DNA from 2 places in the Streptomyces sp. NPDC005492 genome. Region 2 is predicted to be linked to the other one. Evidence: predicted binding sites of a transcription regulator. Region 2 holds the regulator's gene; the other holds the start of a gene.

Region 1 (7,212 bases), on a different contig from region 2:
CGGCGCTCCGGTGCCGAACCACAGCACCGCCTCCTTCACATCCCCGCCGTCCGAGATCCACTCCGCCTCGGCCGTCTCCGGGATCGCCTCGTGCGGTACCCCGGGTGCGATCTTCAGGGCGGCGAGCCGGGCCGTCGTAGCGGCGGACACGGCCCAGGACAGTGGGGGCGAGTACGCCTCGGGGTCGAAGATCCGGCCCCGCCCGCCGCGTCGCGCGGGGTCGACGAACACCGCGTCGTACGGCGAGGTGTCCACGTCCGTGACGTCCGCCTCGCGCACCTCGATCAGGTCGGCCAGGCCCAGTGCCTCCGCGTTCGCCCGCGCCACCGCGACCGTCAGCGGGTCGCGGTCCACGGCCAGCACCCGCACCCCCGCCCGCGCCAGCGCGATCGCGTCGCCGCCGATGCCGCAGCACAGGTCGGCCACGGACGTCACGCCGAGCTCCCGCATCCGGCCCGCGCGGTAGGTGGCGACGGTGGACCGGGTCGACTGTTCGAAGCCGTTCGGGGTGAAGAACATCCGGTCGGCGTCCTCGGCCGAGAACTTCGCCGCCGCGGCCCGCTGCCGCAGCCGGGCCTGGCCGAGGGCCGCCGAGACGAGGTCGGCGGGGTGCTCGCGGCGCAGCCGGGTCGCGACGGCGAGTTCCTTGGCCGGGTCGGTGCCGCGGACCTCGTCGAGGAGGGCACGGCCCTCGGGGGTGAGCAGGGCGGCGAAGGCGAGTACGGGGTCGTTCACCGGCTCATTGTGGGCCAGTCGGTGGACGGTGTGCCTCCGGCGGTGGTGTCCTCGCGGTGTCGGCGCGGGATCCGTGCCGGGGTTTGGAAAGATCCGACGTCATGCGAGTAGTCGTACAAAATGACATCAATCGGGCGTACGGAGGCCGGGGAACTCGCGGGCGGAGGGCGGGCGTCCATGGTGCGCTCGCCGTCCTCGCGCTGGCCGCCGTGGTCTCCGGCTGCACCCAGTCCGGCTCCGGTACGGCCGTCTCCCCGGCCCATGGCGCGCAGCCCCTGCACGCGCCCCCGGCCCGTGCGCTCGACTCCTACGCGAGCAAGCTGCGCGCCGCCCACGCCGCCCGGGTCGCCGCCGCGAAGCGCTGGGGGCTGGCGAAGGTGCCGCTCCAGGCTCCGCCGGCGCCCGCGCGGAAGCCGGAGATCACCGCGCGCCAGGGCTTCGAGGTGGACGACCAGGAGGAGTTGAACCTCCCGCCGGTCTTCACCACCATCCCCACCAAGAAGAAGATCGTGTTCCTCACGATCGACGACGGGGAGAACAAGGACCCCGCGTTCCTGCGGATGATGAGCGACCTGAAGATCCCGTACACGGCCTTCCTCAGCAACTACCTGATCAAGGACGACTACGGCTACTTCAGGAAGATGCAGGCCCAGGGGCACACGGTCAACAACCACACCCTCACCCACCCCTATCTGCCGGGCCTGGACTACGCCGAGCAGAAGCGCGAGATCTGCGGCATGCAGGCCATCATGAAGAAGCAGTTCGGCAAGGCCCCGACGGTCTTCCGGCCGCCGTACGGGAACTACAACCACGACACCCTCGTCGCCGCCAAGTCCTGCGGGATCAAGTACGCCCCGATCTGGGACGAAGAGGTCTTCGTCGACCACTGGGAGTACCGCGAGGACGACCGGGAGCTGCACCCCGGCGACATCGTCCTGACCCACTTCCGGGGCCGCGAGGACTGGAAGGGCACGATGGTCGACGACATGCGCCGCTTCCTGCGCAAGGTCACGGCCGACGGGTACGCGGTGGCCCGCCTGGAGGACTACCTGTGAGGCTGCGGGTGCCGGTGGCCGTCGCGTTGGCGGCCACCCTCCTCACCGGCTGCGCCCAGTCCGTCGACCCCATCGAACGGCTCGGCAAGAAGGCGGCCCAACGCGTACACCAGCACGGCCCGTCCCACGAACAGCCGTACCGCCACTGGGGTCTGACCGCCCCGCTGGCCCCCGCCCCGAAGCCGGCCTCCCGGCCCGCCGTCCGCTCGGCGGGCCCGGGCCTCCCGCCCGTCGTGGACCACGTCCGCACCCACGACAAGGTCGTCTTCCTGACCCAGGACGACGACCACGACCCGCACCTCGCCGACCCGATCCGCGAACTACGGCTCCCGGTCACCGTGTTCCGCAGCCGCCCGACCCTGACCGGCCGGCCGTACACCGCCCAGCGCACCCGCATCTGCGCCACTCGGGCCCGCCTCCTCCGGCCCGCCGCCTACGACCTGACGACACGCCGTGCCGCGGCCGACTGCGGTGTCTCCGCCCTGGTCCTGTGGCGGGCCTCCACGACGACCGGAACCCTGACCTACGCCCGAGGCGCCCACCACCTGACCCCCGGAGACATCGTCCAGGTGGGCCCAGCGGACAGCACGGCACGCCTTTTGCGAACGATCCAGGGCCATGGCCTGACGGTGGCCAACTTGGAGGACTACCTCTGATTTCAGCAATTTCAGCCCGTCCGGCGCTTGAGGACGAGGCCGAAGGCCGAAGCGGGGGTCTGGGGGCGCAGCCCCCAGGGACGGCCACTGCGGCGAACGGTGACAAAATCCCGCCCAAGCGCCGCAGGCATTGGCACTCCGCTTGACCGAGTGCTAATCGCAGTCATAGTCTCAGGTCTGGCACTCCCCCCTGGAGAGTGCCAATAGCGACGGGCAGGTCCGGCACCCGCGACGACGGATCCACCTGGTCGCCACCTCAGACAGTTAACCCCGTGAGATCTCCGAAGGGGGAGGTCGGATCGTGACGACCACCAGCTCCAAGGTTGCCATCAAGCCGCTTGAGGACCGCATTGTGGTCCAGCCGCTCGACGCCGAGCAGACCACGGCCTCTGGCCTGGTCATCCCGGACACGGCCAAGGAGAAGCCCCAGGAGGGCGTCGTCCTGGCCGTGGGCCCGGGCCGCTTCGAGAACGGCGAGCGTCTTCCGCTCGACGTGAAGACCGGCGACATCGTGCTGTACAGCAAGTACGGCGGTACCGAAGTGAAGTACAGCGGCGAGGAGTACCTCGTCCTCTCGGCCCGCGACGTGCTCGCGATCATCGAGAAGTAATTCACTTCACGCACATTCAGTATGTGAGCTGCGCCCCTGGCCCCCGCGACCTTATGAAGCCGGGCGTCGGGGGCGTAGTTCGTTTCACCCACGTTTTCCGAGAGGGCTGAACCGCTCCCATGGCGAAGATCCTGAAGTTCGACGAGGACGCCCGTCGCGCCCTCGAGCGCGGCGTCAACAAGCTTGCCGACACGGTGAAGGTGACGATCGGCCCCAAGGGCCGCAACGTCGTCATCGACAAGAAGTTCGGCGCCCCCACCATCACCAACGACGGTGTCACCATCGCCCGCGAGGTCGAGGTCGAGGACCCGTTCGAGAACCTCGGTGCGCAGCTGGTGAAGGAGGTGGCGACCAAGACCAACGACATCGCGGGTGACGGCACCACCACCGCCACCGTGCTCGCCCAGGCGCTCGTGCGCGAGGGCCTGCGCAACGTCGCCGCGGGTGCCTCCCCGGCCGCCCTGAAGAAGGGCATCGACGCCGCCGTCAAGGCCATCTCCGACGAGCTGCTCGCCACCGCGCGGCCGATCGACGACAAGGCCGACATCGCCGCCGTCGCCGGTCTGTCCGCGCAGGACAGCCAGGTCGGCGAGCTCATCGCCGAGGCGATGGACAAGGTCGGCAAGGACGGTGTGATCACCGTCGAGGAGTCCAACACCTTCGGTCTGGAGCTGGACTTCACCGAGGGCATGGCCTTCGACAAGGGCTACCTGTCGCCGTACTTCGTGACGGACCAGGAGCGGATGGAAGCGGTCCTCGAAGACCCGTACATCCTCATCCACCAGGGCAAGATCAGCTCCATCCAGGACCTGCTGCCGCTGCTGGAGAAGGTCATCCAGGCCAACGCCTCCAAGCCGCTGCTGATCATCGCCGAGGACGTCGAGGGCGAGGCCCTGTCGACCCTGGTCGTGAACAAGATCCGCGGCACGTTCAACGCCGTCGCGGTCAAGGCCCCCGGTTTCGGCGACCGCCGCAAGGCGATGCTCGGCGACCTCGCCACCCTCACCGGCGGTCAGGTCATCGCCGAGGAGGTCGGCCTCAAGCTCGACCAGGTCGGCCTGGACGTGCTGGGCTCCGCCCGCCGCGTGACGGTCACCAAGGACGACACGACCGTCGTCGACGGTGCCGGTGACGCCTCCGAGGTCGCCGGCCGCGTCAACCAGATCAAGGCCGAGATCGAGAACACGGACTCCGACTGGGACCGCGAGAAGCTCCAGGAGCGCCTCGCGAAGCTGGCCGGCGGCGTGTGCGTGATCAAGGTCGGCGCCGCCACCGAGGTGGAGCTGAAGGAGAAGAAGCACCGTCTGGAGGACGCCATCTCCGCGACCCGCGCCGCGGTCGAGGAGGGCATCGTCTCCGGTGGTGGCTCCGCTCTGGTGCACGCCGCCAAGGTCCTGGAGGGCAACCTCGACAAGACCGGCGACGAGGCCACGGGTGTCGCGGTCGTGCGCCGCGCGGTCGTCGAGCCGCTGCGCTGGATCGCCGAGAACGCCGGCCTGGAGGGTTACGTCATCACCGCCAAGGTCGCCGAGCTCGAGAAGGGCCAGGGCTTCAACGCCGCGACCGGCGAGTACGGCGACCTGGTCAAGGCCGGCGTCATCGACCCGGTCAAGGTCACCCGCTCCGCCCTGGAGAACGCCGCCTCCATCGCCTCCCTCCTCCTCACGACCGAGACCCTGGTCGTCGAGAAGAAGGAAGAGGAGGAGCCGGCTGCCGCTGGTCACGGCCACTCCCACTGAGGCACCTCGCACCTCGCACGAAGAAGCCCCCCGTTCCGTTGCGGAACGGGGGGCTTCTCCCTTCGCGGGCGGTCCTGTGGTTCGGTGGCCGGGACCTGGAGGCCGGGGCTCTCAGCGCTCCAGCCCGTCCAGCACACCCAGTTGTGCCATCAGCCCCAGACGGTCGTACTGCCACCAGCCCTCGACGATCTTCCCGTCCTCGTCGCAGCGGAAGATGGTCGTACCCGTCATGACGACCTTCTTCCCGGTGGCCGCGATCCCGAGGAAGTCACCCGTGTGGGTGCCGCTCCAGGTCCAGCGCGTGCAGACCCGGTCGCCCTCGGAGATCTGGTCCTCGACGGCGAACGTGAAGTCGAAGCCGCCCCGCCACATCCCGATGTCGCGGCGCATCCCGTCCATGCCGATGGTGTCCTGCGGATTGCCGGGATCGTGGTCGTGGTAGTTCTCCGCGATCAGGTCGTCCAGTGGCGGCAGTTCGCCCTCGGCGGCCACCGTCTCGAAGAACCGCCGTATGTTCGCCGCGTACAACTGGTCGTCCCGTACGACCTCCAGATCCGTGAACGTCGGCATCTCGTCGCAGAGGGCGACCATCTCCCGGAAGATCCTGTCGGTCTCCGGCAGGTTCGAGTTCCGCATCGCCTCTTCGTACGACGGGAACTCCACGATCTGGATGAAGTGCGTCTCGTCCGACCGGTCCTTGCCGACCAGGTCGTGTGTCGCGGTCCGCTTCCCCTTGGTCTGTTCGACCCACCTGTCCATCAGCCGGTCCACCTCCGCGTACCGGCTGGTCTTGCAGTCGATGAGCTGTACGAACGTCATGACGCCGCCTCCCGACCCCCTGGGTTCGGTTGGATGTGCCCATTCTCCCACCGGAGCAGCGGCGTCACCCGGTCACTGCGGCCCGTATTTCCGTCCGGTCTTCGACGTGATCCCGCCCAGCACCGCCTGTGGAGTGATCTTCACCAGGCCCATCAGCGCCTTGTACCGCGGGTCCGGGATCGACAGCGACTTGCCGCGCGCCAGATCCGCGAGCGCCGCCGCGACCAGCTTGTCGGCGTCCAGCCACATCCAGTTGGGGATGTTGTCCGTGCCCATCCCGGCCCGCTCGTGGAACTCGGTCCGCACGAACCCGGGCGCCAGCGCCATCAGCCGTACGCCGGTACCGGCCAGGTCCTTCGCCGCGCCCTGGGTGAACTGCACGACCCAGGCCTTCGACGCGCCGTACGTCCCGCGCGGCACGAAGGCGGCCACCGACGCCACGTTGACCACCCCGCCGCGCCCGCGCTCCCGCATCGCCCCGGTCGCCGCGCTGGTCAGCCGCAGCACCGCCTCGCAGTGCACCTTGAGCATCTTCAGCTCGTCCGCCATCGGTACGTCGAGATAGCGGCCCTTGTTGCCGAAGCCCGCGTTGTTGACCAGCAGGTCGACGGGGTGCTTGCGGTCGGCGAGGCGGGCGGCCACGGTCTCGATGCCCTGGTCCGTGGCCAGGTCGGCGGTGAGCACCTCCGCCTCGATGCCGTGCCGGTCGTGCAGTTCGGTCGCCTGGTCCCCGAGCCGCTCGGTGTTCCGCGCCACCAGCACGAGGTTGTGTCCGTCCGCCGCGAGCCGCCGCGCGAACGCGGCACCGATCCCCGCGGTCGATCCCGTAATCAATGCCGTTGTCATGGCGCAAGATTAGTGACCCGGGGCAGGCGGGTCCGATCTCTGCACACGCCCTCCCGATCCGTGACGAACACGTGTCGAACAAGGCGTCGAACGGGCCGTGACAGCAGGTCAGCCCGCGTACTCCGCGACATACTTCCGGGCCTGCGCGAGAGCCTCCGGATGCAGCGCCTCGCCGGCCGCGAGCAACTGCGGCAGCAGCTCCCGCCGGGTCGTCACGGCACGGAACTGCAGGGCCACCGTGACCTCGTGGGCGGGCCGGTGCACGATCTCGATCGCGTCCCCCATCTTGATATCTCCGGGGTTGATCACGCGCAGATAGGCCCCGGGCGCCCCCTGCGCGGTGAACCGCCGCACCCATCCCTTCTCGCCCAGATGCGCCTGGAAGACCAGGCAGGGGATCCGCCCGCAGGTGACCTCCAGAACCACCTCCGAACCGATCCGCCAGCGCTCACCGATCCGCGCGCCGGACACGTCGATCCCCTGGGTCGTCAGGTTCTCCCCGAAGGCGCCGTTGCCCAGCGGGCGTCCCAACTCCCGCTCCCAGCCGTCGAGATCCTCGCGCGCGACCGCGTACACCGCCTGGTCGTCGCCGCCGTGGTGGCGCCGGTGGCACACCGCGTCCCCGGCGAGTCCGCTGCCGGCGACTCCCTTGGGGCCGGGCGCGCTCACCCGGACGGGCCACTCGACCGGCCGCTTGTCGATGCCGGTCACGCCCTCCGGCTGTTCCGTGTACGGCACGGCCGTGGCGCGGC
Region 2 (7,212 bases):
GTGGCGAGGAACGCGGTGCCGAGCTGGGCCGCGCTCGCGCCCGCCGCGAGGACCGCGGCGATCTGGCCGCCGCGCATCAGACCGCCGGCGGCGACGATCGGGAGGGTCACGGTCTCGCGGACCTGCGCGACGAGGGAGAGCAGACCGATGCCCGCGCCCTCGTGCTCCGGGAGGTCACGGTGGGTGCCCTGGTGGCCGCCTGCCTCGACGCCCTGCGCGATCACCGCGGCGGCACCGGCCCGCTCCACGGCGAGGGCCTCCTCGGCGGTGGTGGCGGTGACGAGGGTGAAGGTGCCGGCCCGGCGCAGCGCGTCCAGCACCTCACGCGTCGGGACGCCGAAGTGGAAGGAGACGAACGGCACCGGGTTGTCGAGCAGTACCGACAGCTTGGCGTCGTAGCCGTCCTCGCGGCCGCTGTCCGGATCGCCGAGTTCCGTCTCGTACCAGGCGGCCTCGCCGGCCAGCTGATGGGCGTAGACGTCGACGGCGGCCCTGTCCGCGTACTCGGGCTGGGGCAGGAACAGATTCACGCCGAAGGGGCGGGCCGTCAGGCTCCGCAACTGCTTGATCTCCTGGTACATGCCGTCGGCCGTCTTGTGCCCGGCGGCGAGGAACCCCAGCCCACCGGCCTCGGACACGGCCGCGGCGAGCTGGGGGACGGAGACACCGCCCGCCATCGGGGCCTGCACGATCGGATGAGGGAGGAGATCGGTCAGTGCGGAGGACATGACGGCATGTTGTCACGTCCTCCGAACAAGTCCGAATCCGGCCTTCCGCCCGGCATAGGACAGGTGCATGCCCCGGTTCCGACCGGGTCAGCGGCCGTTGAACGCGTCCTTCAACCGCGAGAACAGACCCTGCTGACCAGGCTGACTGTGTCTGCCCGGGGGACAACCCCCGGACCCCCGGCAGTTTCCACCACGCCGGCGTCAGCGACCGTTGAACGCGTCCTTCAACCGCGAAAACAGACCCTGCTGGCCCGGCTGGAACTGGCCCGTGGGCCGCTCCTCGCCGCGCAGTTTCGCCAGTTCCCTCAGCAGGCGTTCCTGCTCCACGTCGAGCTTGGTCGGCGTGGTGACCTCGACGTGCACGATGAGGTCGCCCCGGCCACCGCCGCGCAGATGCGTGACGCCCCGGGTGTGCAACGGGATCGACTGGCCGGACTGGGTGCCCGGCCGGATGTCGACCTCCTCCATGCCGTCCAGCGTCTCCAGCGGCACCTTCGTGCCGAGGGACGCCGCCGTCATCGGGAGCGTGACCGTGCAATGCAGGTCGTCGCCGCGGCGCTGGAACATCGCGTGCGGCAGCTCGTGGATCTCGACGTACAGGTCACCGGCGGGGCCGCCGCCGGGGCCGACCTCGCCCTCGCCCGCGAGCTGGATCCGCGTGCCGTTGTCCACGCCCGCCGGGATCTTGACGGTGAGCGTGCGCCGCGAGCGGACGCGTCCGTCACCGGCGCACTCCGGGCACGGGGTCGGGACGACGGTGCCGAAGCCCTGGCACTGCGGGCAGGGGCGGGACGTCATGACCTGGCCCAGGAAGGACCGGGTCACCTGCGAGACCTCACCGCGGCCGCGGCACATGTCACAGGTCTGCGCGGAGGTGCCGGGGGCCGCGCCCTCGCCGTTGCAGGTGTTGCAGACGACGGCGGTGTCGACCTGGATGTCCTTCGTGGTGCCGAAGGCCGCCTCGTCCAGCTCGATCTCCAGCCGGATCATGGCGTCCTGGCCCCGGCGGGTGCGCGAGCGCGGTCCGCGCTGCGAGGCCGTACCGAAGAAGGCGTCCATGATGTCCGAGAAGTTCCCGAAGCCACCGGCGCCGAAGCCGCCCGCGCCGCCGCCCGCCTGCGAGAGGGGGTCGCCGCCGAGGTCGTAGACCTGCTTCTTCTGCGGGTCCGAGAGCACCTCGTAGGCGGCGTTGATCTCCTTGAACCGCTCCTGGGTCTTCGGGTCCGGATTCACGTCCGGGTGCAGCTCGCGCGCGAGCCGGCGGAAGGCCTTCTTGATCTCATCCTGCGACGCGTCGCGACGCACGCCGAGAACGGCGTAGTAGTCCGTGGCCACTTAGGACTCCGCCAGGATCTGTCCGACGTACCGTGCCACTGCGCGTACCGCTCCCATCGTTCCCGGGTAATCCATGCGGGTCGGTCCGACCACGCCGAGCTTGGCGACTGCCTCGCCGCCCGAACCGTAACCGACCGACACCACCGAAGTGGAGTTGAGTCCCTCGTAGGCGTTCTCGTGACCGATCCGTACGGTCATGCCCGAATCCCCCGCCTCACCAAGCAACTTGAGGAGGACGACCTGCTCCTCCAGGGCTTCCAGGATGGGGCGGATGGTGAGGGGAAAGTCATGTCCGAAGCGGGTGAGATTGGCGGTGCCGCCGATCATCAGCCGCTCCTCGGTCTCCTCGACGAGGGTCTCCAGGAGGGTGGAGAGCACCGTCGTGACCGTGCCGCGGTCCTCGGCCTCGAAGGCCTCCGGCAGGTCCTGCACGAGCTGCGGCACGTCCGCGAAGCGGCGGCCGGCGATCCGGCTGTTGAGCCGCGCGCGTAGATCCGCGAGCGAGGCCTCCCCGAACGGCGCCGGGCAGTCCACCATGCGCTGCTCCACCCGACCGGTGTCCGTGATCAGCACGAGCATCACGCGCGCGGGCGCCAGCGCCAGCAGCTCCACGTGCCGCACGGTCGAGCGGGTCAGCGAGGGGTACTGCACGACGGCGACCTGCCGGGTGAGCTGCGCCAGCAGCCGTACCGTACGGCCCACGACGTCGTCGAGGTCGACGGCGCCGTCCAGGAAGTTCTGGATCGCCTTGCGCTCGGGGCCGGTCATCGGCTTGACGCCGGCCAACTTGTCGACGAAGAGCCGGTAGCCCTTGTCGGTGGGGATCCGCCCCGCGCTGGTGTGCGGCTGGGCGATGTACCCCTCGTCCTCCAGGGCCGCCATGTCATTGCGCACGGTCGCCGGGGAGACGCCGAGGCTGTGCCGCTCGGTGAGCGCCTTGGAGCCGACCGGCTCCTCGGTGCCGACATAGTCCTGGACGATGGCGCGCAGCACCTGAAGCCTGCGTTCGCTGAGCATCGCGCACACCTCCAGTTCTGGTCGCCGGTACCGTCGGTCTGCCCTTTTCCTGGCACTCTGTGCGCGCGAGTGCCAGCGTTCCCCGGCCCAGTGTACGGCCGTGAGGTACACCCCGGGCAAGGCCCGTCCTGCGATGTCACGCCGTGGGTGCCGTCACCGTTAGCGTCGCCGTATGACGGTGACTTGGGAAGAGCTGGGGTGGGAGCGGCTGGCCGCCGGGGTGGGGCGGTGCCGGCTGCCTGGCTGGGACTGCACGGTGGGGCTGGTCTTCGGAGGCGGCTCGGCGCTCATGATCGACGCGGGGTCGAGCGTCACGGAGGGCGCGCGGTTGCGCAGGGAGGCGCAGGCGCTCGCCGGCCACCGTGTGACCCATCTCGCGCTCACCCACCCGCATTTCGACCATGTCTTCGGGGCGGCGGTCTTCGCCGGGGCGACGGTCTTCTCGGCCGGGGGCACGCGCGAGGTGTTCGAGCGCGGCGGCGAGGAGCTGCGGGCCGACGCCGTGCGCAACGGGCTGGACCCGCGGGCGGCGGAGAACGCGGCGGACACCCTCGTACGCCCCCGCGCATACGTGTGGGGCAACGCGCTGCTCGAACTCGACGGCGGCCCGAAGGCCCTGATGGTGACCGCCCGGGGACACACCGCCCACGACCTCGTGCTCGTGGTGCCGGGCGACCCGGTGGTCGTCTTCTGCGGTGACCTGGTCGAGGAGTCCGGCGAACCCCAGGCGGGCCCCGACGCCGTGTCGTCCCACTGGCCGGCCGCCCTGGACCGGCTCCTGGACCTGGGCGGCGAGGACGCGGTGTACGTGCCCGGTCACGGAGCGGTGGTGGACGCGGGGTTCGTGCGGGCCCAACGGGACGCGTTGGCAAGCCGTTTCGGCGTGTCGTGACAGGGTGCGGGCCGGTTCTCCTATCGTCATCCGAATGCGCCAGTACTCCGCCGATCTGACCCCGCCGTGGAAGAAGCCCAAGCCCGTCCCCGAGGTCGCCGCGGAGGCGGGCCTGGTGGTCGAGGAGCCCGGCACCGGTTTCTGCGGCGCGGTGATCCGCTGCGAGGCCGGCACGGTCACCCTGGAGGACCGCTTCGGCAAGCACCGGGTGTTCCCGCTGGAGCCCCGCGGCTTCCTCCTGGAGGGCCGGGTGGTCACCCTGGTCAGGCCCGCTTCCGGTCCGCTACGGCCCACCCGTACGGCGTCCGGTTCGGTCGCCGTTCCCGGTGCACGCGCGCGTGTGGCCCGCGCCGGGCGGATCTATGTGGAGGGCCGGCACGACGCGGAACTCGTCGAGCGGGTGTGGGGCGACGACCTGCGCATCGAGGGTGTGGTGGTGGAGTACCTGGAGGGCGTCGACGATCTCCCGTCGATCGTCGAGGACTTCTCCCCCGGCCCGGACGCCCGCCTCGGCATCCTGGTCGACCACCTGGTGCCCGGCACCAAGGAGTGGCGCATCGCCCAGTCCGTCACCAGCGAGCACGCGCTCGTGGTCGGCCACCCCTACATCGACATCTGGGAGGCCGTGAAGCCGTCCTCCGTCGGCATCGAGGCCTGGCCCCGGATCCCTCACGGGCAGGACTGGAAGACGGGGGTGTGCCGGGCGCTGGGTTGGCCGGAAAACACCGGTGCGGTGTGGCAGGCGATTCTGGCCAAGGTGGGGTCGTACAAGGATCTTGAGCCGGAACTGCTGGGGCGGGTGGAGGAGCTGATCGACTTCGTCACGGCACCCGACGGCGACTGACGGGTCCGGTCAGTCCACCAGGTCCCGCACCACGGCGTCCGCCAGCAGCCGCCCGCGCAGCGTGAGCACGGCGCGCCCCTCTTCGTAGGGACCGGTCTCCAGCAGCCCCTCCCCCAGCGCCCGGCGCGAAGCCGCCAGCCCGTCCGGCCTGAGCAGGGACAGCGGGGCGCCCTCCCGGAGCCGTAGTTCCAGCAGGATGCGCTCCACCCGGCGGTCCTCGTCCGACAGCAGCTCCCGGCCCGCGCCCGGTGAGCGGCCCGCCGCCAGCGCGCCCGCGTACGCCCCCGGATGCTTCACGTTCCACCACCGCACGCCGCCCACGTGGGAGTGCGCGCCGGGGCCGGCGCCCCACCAGTCGGCGCCGCGCCAGTACAGCTCGTTGTGCAGACAACGGCCGGATTCCGATGTCGCCCAGTTCGAGACCTCGTACCAGTCGAAGCCCGCCGCGGACATCACCTCGTCCGCGATGAGGTACCGGTCGGCGTGCACGTCGTCGTCCGTCATCGGGACCTCGCCGCGGCGGATCCGGCGGGCCAGCTGGGTGCCCTCCTCGACGATCAGGGCGTACGCGCTGATGTGGTCGGGGCCCGCGCCCAGGGCGGCCTCGAGCGACGCGCGCCAGTCGTCGTCCGTCTCGCCGGGTGTGCCGTAGATCAGGTCGAGGTTGACGTGGTCGAAGCCGACCGCGCGGGCCTCGGACACACAGGCCTCGGGGCGGCCGGGGGTGTGGGTGCGGTCGAGGATCTTCAGGACGTGCTGTTTCGCGCTCTGCATGCCGAAGGAGATCCGGTTGAAGCCGCCGTCGCGGAGGGCCGCGAGGTAGGCGGGGTCGACCGACTCCGGGTTCGCCTCCGTGGTGATCTCCGCGTCGGCCGCGAGGCCGAACTCGTCGCGGATCGCGCCCAGCATCCGTACCAGATCGCCCGCCGCCAGCAGCGTGGGGGTGCCGCCGCCGACGAAGACCGTGCGGACCGGGCGGGGGTCGTCGCCGAGGACCTTGCGGGCCAGGCGGACCTCGTCGATCAGGGTGTCCGCGTAGTTGTCGCGGGAGGCCAGCACTCCGCCCGTGCCGCGCAGCTCGGTCGCCGTGTAGGTGTTGAAGTCGCAGTAGCCGCAGCGGGTCGCGCAGTACGGGACGTGGAGGTAGAACCCGAGGGGGCGGTCGGCGGCCCCGGCGAGCGCCTGCGTGGGCAGGTTGCCGTCTTCGGGGACGGGATCGCCGTCGGGGAGTGCGGAAGGCATGTCCTCCATTGTCCAGCACCCGTACGACTCTCTACTCCGCCTGGAGCACCAGCAGCGCCAGGTCGTCCTCCGGGGGCCTGCCGCCGAACTCGTGCACCAGTCGTTTGATCCGTTCCGCGATCAGCTCGGCGCTCAGCCCCGCGCACCCGGCGAGCGCGGTCGCGAGCCCGTCGCCGTCGTCGAACTGGACTGAGCCGGAGCGCCGCTCTGTCACCCCGTCCGTGACACACAACAGGCTGTCGCCCGGCCGCAGTTCGAAACTCTCGCTGGTGTACGTCACATCCTCTATGACCCCGAGGAGGGTCTGCGGGCGCGCTGCCGTACCGACGCTGCCGTCCGGCCCGAGGAGCAGCGGCAGGGGGTGTCCGGCGGAGGCGAGGGTGCAGCGGACGCCGCCGTCGAAGGGGACGAGTTCGCCGTAGAGGAGGGAGAGGAACCGGGGGCCGTCACCGACCGGACCCGGCCGGCCACCGGCTGCTACCAGGGCGTGGGCCGCCGCGTCGGCGGCCTCGGTGGCGTCGTCGAGGAGGAGCTGGTTGAGGCGGTCGAGGACGTCGGCGACGCGGTAGCCCTCGCGGGCCAGGAGCCGCAGCCAGGGGCGGGCGAGGCCGATGACCACGGCGGCCTCGGGGCCCTTGCCCTGAACGTCGCCGAGGGCGAAGCACCAGCGGCCGTCGCCGGCCGGGAACACGTCGTAGAAGTCGCCGCTGGGGCCGCCCTTGTCGCACGGTTCGTAGACGAGGGCGCTGTGCACACCGGGAATCTCGGCCACGGCACCGGGCAGCAGGCCGCGCTGGAGGACGCGGCTGATGGTGGCCTGGCGCGCGTACTGGCGGGCCGCGCCGATGGCGAGCGCGACCCGGCGGCTGAGGTCCTCGACCAGACCGGTGACCTCGTCGGGGAAGCACGGCAGCCCGGACCGTCCGATGACCAGCGTGCCGAGCGGCCGGCCGCCCGCGATCAGCCGGTACGCCAGGGCCGCGCCCTGCGTGCCGTCCGGACCGAGGGCGTCGGCGGGCCAGGGGTAGGACACCGGCCGCAGCGAGTCCGACGGGCGGGGCGGGTCCTTCTCCAGGGCGCCGCGCAGTTCCTCGATGCGGTTCTCGCTGCCGTGCCAGACACGGGCCAGGCGCGGTCCTGCGCCGGCGTCCTCG

The links. Region 2 encodes HrcA, which represses chaperone genes, less so after heat shock. Its sites were predicted from a motif close to TTNGCACTCNGNNNNNCNGAGTGCNAA; they were not measured.
Region 1: the regulator HrcA is predicted to act here: its motif matches at 2,577-2,603, upstream of groES (co-chaperone GroES).

The regions. Positions count from the first base shown of each region.
Region 1 is NZ_JBEXDX010000021.1:111,065-118,276, reverse strand. Features, by position in the region: gene ABZT04_RS26680 (methyltransferase domain-containing protein) at 1-735, opposite strand, end outside; gene ABZT04_RS26675 (polysaccharide deacetylase family protein) at 837-1,790, shown strand; gene ABZT04_RS26670 (hypothetical protein) at 1,787-2,446, shown strand; gene groES (co-chaperone GroES) at 2,748-3,056, shown strand; gene groL (chaperonin GroEL) at 3,176-4,795, shown strand; gene ABZT04_RS26655 (ester cyclase) at 4,907-5,614, opposite strand; gene ABZT04_RS26650 (SDR family oxidoreductase) at 5,687-6,460, opposite strand; gene ABZT04_RS26645 (MOSC domain-containing protein) at 6,569-7,212, opposite strand, start outside.
Region 2 is NZ_JBEXDX010000010.1:129,334-136,545, forward strand. Features, by position in the region: gene ABZT04_RS16640 (nitronate monooxygenase) at 1-728, opposite strand, end outside; gene dnaJ (molecular chaperone DnaJ) at 930-2,063, opposite strand; gene hrcA (heat-inducible transcriptional repressor HrcA) at 2,064-3,080, opposite strand; gene ABZT04_RS16655 (MBL fold metallo-hydrolase) at 3,253-3,972, shown strand; gene ABZT04_RS16660 (DUF3097 domain-containing protein) at 4,007-4,816, shown strand; gene hemW (radical SAM family heme chaperone HemW) at 4,826-6,058, opposite strand; gene ABZT04_RS16670 (SpoIIE family protein phosphatase) at 6,090-7,212, opposite strand, start outside.